One region of the Bradyrhizobium sp. WYCCWR15520 genome, then DNA from elsewhere that is predicted to be linked to it. Evidence: predicted binding sites of a transcription regulator. Region 1 holds the regulator's gene; the other holds the start of a gene.
What was found. Region 1 encodes LexA, which represses DNA repair genes until DNA is damaged. Its sites were predicted from a motif close to TGTTCNNNNTGTGTTCNG; they were not measured.
Positions count from the first base shown of each region.

Region 1 (4,208 bases):
GCGCCGCAGCCGGATATCCTGATCTCCGCCGACGGCCGCCATGTCGGCGTCCGCGGCCAGGATGGGAGGCTGCATCTGATGCACGCGGCCAAGGGGTCCCGGGACGTCTTCCTGCTGAAGGAGTGGCTGGCGGCGGATGCCGACGCGCGCACGGCAACCGATGCATCGCTCACGTCAGGCGTCTCCTGCGATGAATTCGGCTGCGTGATGCCGTCCGTCGGCGGCGGCCTGGTCGCGCAGGCGTTCAGGCCCGAGGCGCTGGCGGACGACTGCGAGCGCGCGGCGCTCATTGTGACCCTGCGGCAGGCGCCCGCTTCCTGCGCGGCTTCCGTGATCGATGCCGAGCGGCTGCGGCGGCAGGGCGCCATGACGCTGCGACGAGGCCGCGAGGGATTTGTCGTCGAGGCGGTGAAGCCGCGAGGGATCGACCGCCCCTGGTCGCCGGCCGTTGCCGACGCGGGAGAGGTCGACGCCAACGTTCTGGCCCCGCGCGTCGTGCCGCCTCGCGCCGTCGATGCGACGCCAGCCGAGGCGGACCTTCAGGCGGAAGAGTAGGCGGATTTCAATGCTCGTCGATTGGGGGGCTGGACGGATGGGCCGGTATCTCGAACGCGCCGAGGTGGAATTCCTCCGGCGCGTCGGGGGATGACGGCAGGTTGACCAGCGTGAAAGACGCTTCGGGGAATTGCTGCCAGATCGCGAGGTCTTCGGCCGTGATGGTGAGCCAGCCATATCTGAACATGTAACGTCCGGGCTCGGTGACGCGTCCAGCCCTTTGCCATGTGACTTTGTTGACCACCGGTTGCCCCCTCGGTGCCGAATTTTGAAAAACGCATCACCATGATCCGCCGGCCTGGACCGGCGGATCGCATCCACGTGGCGTCTATCCGGTCACGATCGAAGCGGCCGGACGTGCTTCCGTCACCTTCGGTGCGCGCTCGCCACCGGTCTGAACCACCGGCAATTGCAGCACGGTTGCGCGCTGGCCTTCGCAAAGCTGCGTCACCAGCACATGGCTTCCATCAGGAAATTCGATCGCGTCATGATGACGGTCGGCGACTTCGGGTTCGATCTGATTGAATTTGCCGACCCGCCAGTCGGTGGTTCGCGTCCAGATCCAGCGGTTGTCGTATTTGACGTCCTCGGCGAACGCCAGTTCGGTGCCGGGAAGCATGCAGACCGCCACTGCTGGTTCGCGTTCCGACGCAAAGCCGCGGGTCGATGTACCGCGGAACGTCGTGGTGATCAGCGTCTCGCCGACCTGGGCAGGCCGGGTAGCCACAGCATGCAGGCTATAGTCACACATCGGATGGCTCCCTCATTTGAGATAGCTGACCCGTGTCTTCAAGGAGGCACAGGCCCCTATCAGAGTGGACATGGCGCAGAGCCTTTTCTTTTTTCTGGGCAATTCTGCGACTGGCGCGCTGCGCCACATTCACAAACGCGCTAACGTGCCTTGGTTCCAATCGTTCAACAAAAAACCCCGGCGAAGGGCCGGGGCTCTTTTCCGTCATGTCCACGGACGGCACACCGGTCAGTATTTGCGGTAAAGGCCGATCAGCTTGCCCTGAATCCGGACCCGGTTCGGCGGCAGGATGCGGACTTCATAGGCGGCGTTGGCGGGCTCCAGCGCGATCGAGGCGCCGCGGCGGCGGAAGCGTTTTAGCGTAGCTTCCTCCTCGTCGATCAGTGCCACCACGATGTCGCCGGTGTCGGCGGTCTCGTTGCGCTGGATCAGCGCCATGTCGCCGTCGAGGATGCCGGCCTCGACCATGGAATCGCCGCGTACTTCGAGCGCGTAGTGCTCGCCGGAGCCGAGCATGTCGGGCGGCACGCTGATGGTGTGGCTGCGAGTCTGCAGCGCCTCGATCGGCGTACCGGCGGCGATCCGGCCCATCACGGGCACCGCGACCGGGCGATTGCCGTCATCCTCGGCGGCGGGCACGCTCACCGTGCGCTTGCCGAGCGTGCCTTCAATGACGCTCGGCGTGAAGCCGCGGCGGCCGTTGCCGGCAGCCGCAAGCTCCGGCAGCTTGATGACCTCGATGGCGCGGGCGCGGTTGGGCAGCCGGCGGATGAAGCCGCGCTCCTCCAGCGCCGTAATGAGGCGGTGGATTCCGGATTTCGAGCGCAGGTCGAGCGCGTCCTTCATTTCGTCGAAGGAGGGCGGTACGCCAGCCTCTTTCAGCCGTTCATTGATGAAACGCAGAAGTTCGTACTGTTTGCGCGTAAGCATCGCGAGCAATCCCCCGGTTGGCGTCGTCGTTTCGAATCTTCAGCGCTCGGATGGCGGGAGTCCCCAAATCCCAGGCAGAGACACCAGCAGTCGAAACAAATCATGAACGGACACTATATGTTCGATATGTGTTCCGCAACCACTTAATTTCAGGTGAACGCGTCAGGGTTTCTGTCCAAGACGTGTCTTGAGGCGCGTCTTGGGGCGTCATTCCGGCAGCCGCAGCAGCTCGCAAGGCGCCCCCTTGGCGGCCGCCGGCGCGAACGGCGGACGTATCACTAATGCCTGTGCCGCAGCGAGATTCCCCAATAGCGAAGAGTCCTGATGGTTCACCGGCACGGCGACCAGCGTGCCGTCTTCGCGCGCTTCGAGGCGTGCGCGTAGATAGTCCTCGCGCTGGTCGTTGGCGGCGAGGTCGCGGCCGAGCAGGGCGCTTTCTCTGACGTGATGAACGTGGTCGCGGCCCGACAATGCGCGAATCAGCGGCACCAGAAACAGGAAGCCGCAGACATAGGAGGAGACAGGATTGCCGGGCAGGCCGATCACCCGCATCGCGCCGAGCCGCCCGTGCATCATCGGCTTGCCCGGCCGCATCGCGATCCGCCAGAACGCCATGGCGACGCCCTCGGCCTCCAGCGAGTGCTTGACGAGGTCGTGGTCCCCGACCGAGGCGCCGCCCATGGTGATCAGGATGTCCGCGCCAGCCTCGCGGGCGCGGCGGATGCCTTGCGTGGTCGCGGCGACAGTGTCGGCGGCGATGCCGAGATCGACGACGTCGGCCCCCTCGGCCCGCGCCAGCGCCCGCAGGCCATAGCCGTTGGAATAGACGATCTGGCCAGGACCGGGGCTTGCCCCCGGCATCACCAGCTCGTCGCCGGTCGCGAGCACAGCGACCTTCGGGCGGCGTTGCACCGCTAGCTCCGGATAGTTCATGCCGGCGGCGAGCGACAGGTCGCGGTCAGAGAGGCGGCGTCTGCGTTTGAGCAGGACGTCACCCTCGCGAAAGTCGACGCCGGCGGCACGGATGTGCCGTCCCCGAACGGCGGCTTCCGTGATGGTGATATGATCGCCGTCGGCTGCCGTGTCTTCCTGGATGATGACGGCGTCGGCGCCGTCGGGGATCACGCCGCCGGTGAATATCCGTACCGCCTCGCCCTGGCCGACCTTGCGCTCGAACGGCCGGCCGGCGGCGACCTCGCCGATCACCTTCAGCCGCGCGCTGGCGTCGGCGGCATCAGCCGCACGCACCGCATAGCCGTCCATTGCCGACATCGCCAGCGGCGGCTGCGTCCGCCGCGCGGCGACGTCGCGGGCGAGGATGCGATGATGTGCGGCATCGAGGGCCACCATTTCTTCGGGCAGCGCTATAGCGCCGGCAAGGATCGCAGCAAGCGCATCGGCGACAGGCATCAAGGCCACGGGCAGACCTCCGTCAAATTCCAGCGCTAGATTCCAAGCGCAGTCAGTGCCCTGGCCACGTCATCCGTCGATGTCACGTGGATGGCAGAAAGGCCGCGCGCCCGCGCACCTTCGATATTGGCGGCCGAGTCGTCGAAGAACAGAATCCGCGACGCCGGCACGCCGATCGCCTTTATCACGTGATCATAGGCCTCCGCGTCGGGTTTGCGCAAACCGATGCTGGAGGACAGGAAGATCTCGCGGAAATGGCCGAGCACGCCGGCATAGGCCTGCGAAAAATGCGCGACATGAGCCGGATTGGTGTTGGAAAAGGCATAAAGCGGCAGGCGCTTGGCCGCGCCGGCCAACAGCGGTGCGATGCCCGGCATCTCGCCGGTGAAGATCGCGTTCCAGCCTTCGAGGAACTGGGCGTCGGTAATGCCGATGCCGAGCGATTGCCGCAGGTTCGCAAAGAACGCGGCGTCGTCGATCCGGCCGGTCTCGTGATGCTTGAAACTGTCGTTGACGACGAAGCGGCTGGTGAGGTCGGCGGGCGCGCAGCCCGCATGCCCCG
Region 1 is NZ_JBWBWM010000001.1:89,378-93,585, reverse strand. It holds gene AC0QUY_RS00465 (ComEC/Rec2 family competence protein) at 1-555, shown strand, start outside; gene AC0QUY_RS00460 (hypothetical protein) at 563-799, opposite strand; gene AC0QUY_RS00455 (hypothetical protein) at 884-1,306, opposite strand; gene lexA (transcriptional repressor LexA) at 1,535-2,236, opposite strand; gene AC0QUY_RS00445 (molybdopterin molybdotransferase MoeA) at 2,444-3,655, opposite strand; gene AC0QUY_RS00440 (HAD family hydrolase) at 3,682-4,208, opposite strand, start outside.

Region 2 (4,208 bases), on a different contig from region 1:
AGTTTGTCGCGGGGAATCTCGAGATCGACATTCTTGAGATTGTGCTCGCGCGCACCGCGAATCGTGATCGCACGCGATGCGGAGCCGGCGTTCTGTTGGCGCTTCGCCCTTAGCACTTCATCCATATCGGCATTTCCAGGCACGCTTGTCGCGCGCCGCGTTGGGCGCGCATTGCCGGAGCGAACCGGGATCAGGCGCCGATGAGTGAAAGTCGGAACATAGGAAGAACGGCAGGGAATATCCAGTGCCGCGCGCGAATCATCAACGGATTGTTTTGCGCCATCAACGTTTTGGCAGCAGCCGTCAGCAGCGCGAGCCGGAACTCAAAACAAGACGCCTCCGTTCCGGGTCTCGGAACGGAGGCGCGTGCAGCTTCAGTTGAGAAAGCTTAGAAGTGATAGTTCACGCCGACCTGAACGCTGTTCAGGTTGATCGTTCCGACCTGAACGCCGCCCGCGACGGCGTTGCCGAAGTAGGTGCCGCCTTCGAGGCTCTTATAGAGGTACTCGGCCTTGACCGACCATTTCGGTGCGAACATGACCTCAACACCGGCGCCGAGGGTCCAGCCCGAGTGGAAGCGATCGTCCGAGACGCTCACGCCGAGCGCGGTTGCGGTGAAGCGGTTGTCGGACCAGGCGTAGCCGCCGGTGCCGTAGACGAGGACCTGATCGAAGGCGTAGCCGACGCGGCCGCGAACGGTACCCATCGAGCGAATCGTGTAGTCGACCGAGGCGAGACCCCCGAAGAGGCCCACGTTCGCACCCACGTCAGCCCAAGCGGCGTCGGCTTCGAGACCGAGGACGACGTTGCCCATCTGCCAGTTGTAGCCGGCGGTGCCGCCAGCGAATCCGCCGCTCAGCGTGCCGATGCCCGACGAATTCTCCTGGGCGTAGCCGCCCATCGCGCCGAGGTAGAAGCCGGTCCAGTTATTGATCGCAATCGCGGCGGCGGGTGCCTTGGTGTAGGCCCGCGCGGGAAGATCGGCGGCGATCGCGGGCGCCATCCCAAACGCGATCAAACCGGTGGTGGTCAGCAGAATCTTTTTCACTTTCTTTTTCCTTTCGCGGCTCCAACGCAAACTTTCCTCAGCCGTCAATTTGAGGTTGCTCGCGCATATAGCTTGAAGTTCCCGCAAAAGGCTGTCGCCGAAAAACCACATCCGCGGCAAAAGTAGGTACTCTGCAACCGGCGCGGGTGTCGACGAACCCGCGGTACAACCAAACAAAAAGGCCGGCGCAAAGGCCGGCCTTTTCATCTTCGGTGAAGGCGTAGATCAGTACCTCGCAATCACCGGGCCACCCCACCGGTAGTTCACGCGAACGGTGACGAGATCGACGTCCTGGCGGATGCGGTCGCTGCCGAAGGCGAGGCCGCCCACGGTGGTGACGAAGTCGTGGGTGCGGTCCTGCATGAACAAGTGGTTATATTCAATGCCGGCCGACCAGTTGGGGGCAAAGCCGAATTCGATGCCCGCGCCGACCACGCCACCCCAGCGGGTGTCGTCACCGGTGTTGGCAATCACGACGCCCGAGGCAACATCGCGGATGCGGAAACGATCCGCCGTAACGGCCGCACCGCCCTTGAGGTAGAACAGAACGTTGTTGGCGGCGTAACCGACCTGGCCCGTGATCAGGCCGAACGCATCGATGCGCGACTCGTTGCGGAGCGTCGGATCGAACAGGCTCACATTGTCGCCCCTGAAGTCGGCCCAGTTGCCCTGGCCTTCAAGACCGAACACCCAGGTGCCAGCTTGCCAGCGATAACCGAGCTGACCGCCGGCGGTGCCTCCGGTTGCATCGTGGCAGCCTTCGTGGAAGGCCGGAACTACAGGACCCACGCCATCGTTGGTGAGATCCCAGCACTTGCGGCTGGAACCCCAGCCACCGTTTGCGCCGATGTAGAAGCCTGTCCAATCGTAGACCACGGCGACCGGTGCCGGCGGCGCCTTGGTGATGGGCCGCGCCCGCAGGTCGGCGGCCGCGGCAGGCGCAGCGAACGCGATGAGAGCAACCGTACCTAACAGAAACTTCTTCATCCTCTGATCTCCAGCTCTTGCCCGCTTCCCGTTGGTCCCGAAGCGTTGCCGTGATGACGCGAACGCCCGCGCCGATGGGTAATTCTATATCGCGACTCGCGCAAAAATGGCGTGTCCCGGATGCAACAGGCGAGAGCCAAGTTATATGCACAACACCATGATTATGCTGGTATAATTGGAACAACGGAGGGAACTTTTCGGGTTCCAAGTCGGCTTTCCGTGGGTTCCCGGGGTTCGCCTAGCGGTTGTAACGTCGCGGCCAGGCGCTGGGTGGGGTGTTGGCGGGAACAAAGCTGGAACATGCGGCCGGGCGATGCTATATGTGGATAACCGCCGGCTTGGCGAGGGATCGCCAAGTCAGCGGGGCCTGCGAGCGTATAGGGTCGGGTCGGATGTCCAAAAAGCGGACAGGCGACAGGCCAAGCGACAGGTCAAGAATTGAAGACGTCCGGCGATAGCGGGCCAATGATTTTTGCCGGCGATATCGAGTGGAGAGCGGCGATGGCGGGAAGTGTGAACAAGGTGATTCTGGTCGGTAACCTCGGCAAGGATCCGGAGATTCGACGCACACAGGACGGGCGGCCGATCGCCAATCTGAGCATCGCGACCTCGGAGACCTGGCGCGACAAGGGTACCGGCGAGCGCAAGGAAAAGACCGAATGGCACCGAGTCGTGATCTTCAACGAGGGGCTCTGCAAGGTCGCCGAGCAATACCTGAAGAAGGGCGCCAAGGTTTACATCGAGGGCGCGCTGCAGACCCGCAAATGGACCGACCAGAGCGGCGTCGAGAAATACTCGACCGAAGTCGTGTTGCAGGGATTTAACTCGACCCTGACCATGCTCGATGGCCGCGGCGGCGGTGGAGGCGGCAGCTTCGGCTCCGACGATTCCGGCGATTTCGGCTCCAGCGGTCCGGTCTCTTCGGCGCCGCGGCGGGCGGTGGCGGCCGGCAGCCGCAACAGCGACATGGACGACGACATCCCGTTCTAGCGCAAGGCGCCCGTTTTGGAGCAGGGCCTTGCGGCGCATTGGCTTCGCAAAAAATTCGCTTGCGAGAACGGGCGTTTACGGCTGGTTTACTTAATGTGCCGGCGCAAGAACGATCTACATTCGGCTGAAAGCGCTCGTTGGCGCGTTGCGATCCGAGCGCATGGCCGGTTCGGCGCGCTGTTATCTGCTTAATATTTGCATGAGGTATTTCGCCTAAGCTGCTCCCAGCCTCGAACGCCAACCGGTCTGGAGCGGCCACCATGAGCCTCGCACCGTTGCTGGAGGCCCCCGGCACGATCCCGCTGCACGCCTTCGCAGCGATGGCGGCGTTTGCGCTCGGCATCGTACAGTTCGCCGCGCCAAAGGGGACCTTGCCGCACCGGACCATCGGCTGGATCTGGGTGCTGCTGATGTTTGCGGTCGCAGTCAGCGGGTTCTGGATCCACGAGATCCGCATGTTCGGCCCGTTCAGCCCGATCCATCTGCTGTCGATTTTCACGCCGATCATGCTGGTGTTCGCGGTTCTGCACGCCCGCCGGCACAATGTCGGCGCGCATAAGAAGGCGATGATCTCGATCTTCTTCGGCGCGCTCGTCGTCGCCGGCGTGTTCACGTTCCTGCCGGGACGGATCATGCATGCGGTAGTTTTCGGTCCATAATAGACGGTAATCAGGTGCCGTTTTGGCGCTTCAGTCCAACCCGGAAATGACCGTTCCAGCAGCAGTTGGGAAACCTCCTTGCGATGCCGTAAGTCCATGAAAAAACGAGCGGAAAAACAGCTCCCACTTGAAAGCTTCGGGGTGGTTATCGGACCTCCGATGCGCTATATGATTCCCGACTAAGAACTGACTGGATTTCCCCTTTGTCCGACAACGAAGACGACAAGCCCGGCGAGCCGCCGGAGCGCTCCGATATCCGTCCCGTTTCCATCCTCGACGAGATGAAACGCTCCTACCTCGATTACGCCATGAGCGTGATCGTGGCGCGTGCGCTGCCGGATGCGCGCGACGGATTGAAGCCCGTGCACCGCCGCATTCTCTACTCGATGCATGAGCAGGGACACACGCCGGACAAGAAATACGTCAAATCCGCGCGCGTCGTCGGCGACGTGATCGGTAAGTATCATCCGCACGGCGATCAATCGATTTACGACGCGATGGTCCGGATGGCGCAGGATTTCTCC
Region 2 is NZ_JBWBWM010000067.1:8,803-13,010, reverse strand. It holds gene uvrA (excinuclease ABC subunit UvrA) at 1-125, opposite strand, end outside; gene AC0QUY_RS39510 (outer membrane protein) at 389-1,048, opposite strand; gene AC0QUY_RS39505 (outer membrane protein) at 1,274-2,035, opposite strand; gene AC0QUY_RS39500 (single-stranded DNA-binding protein) at 2,537-3,025, shown strand; gene AC0QUY_RS39495 (DUF2306 domain-containing protein) at 3,286-3,684, shown strand; gene gyrA (DNA gyrase subunit A) at 3,888-4,208, shown strand, end outside.
Region 2: a site for LexA is predicted at 2,319-2,336, ahead of AC0QUY_RS39500 (single-stranded DNA-binding protein). Genes of this name have one in related genera too.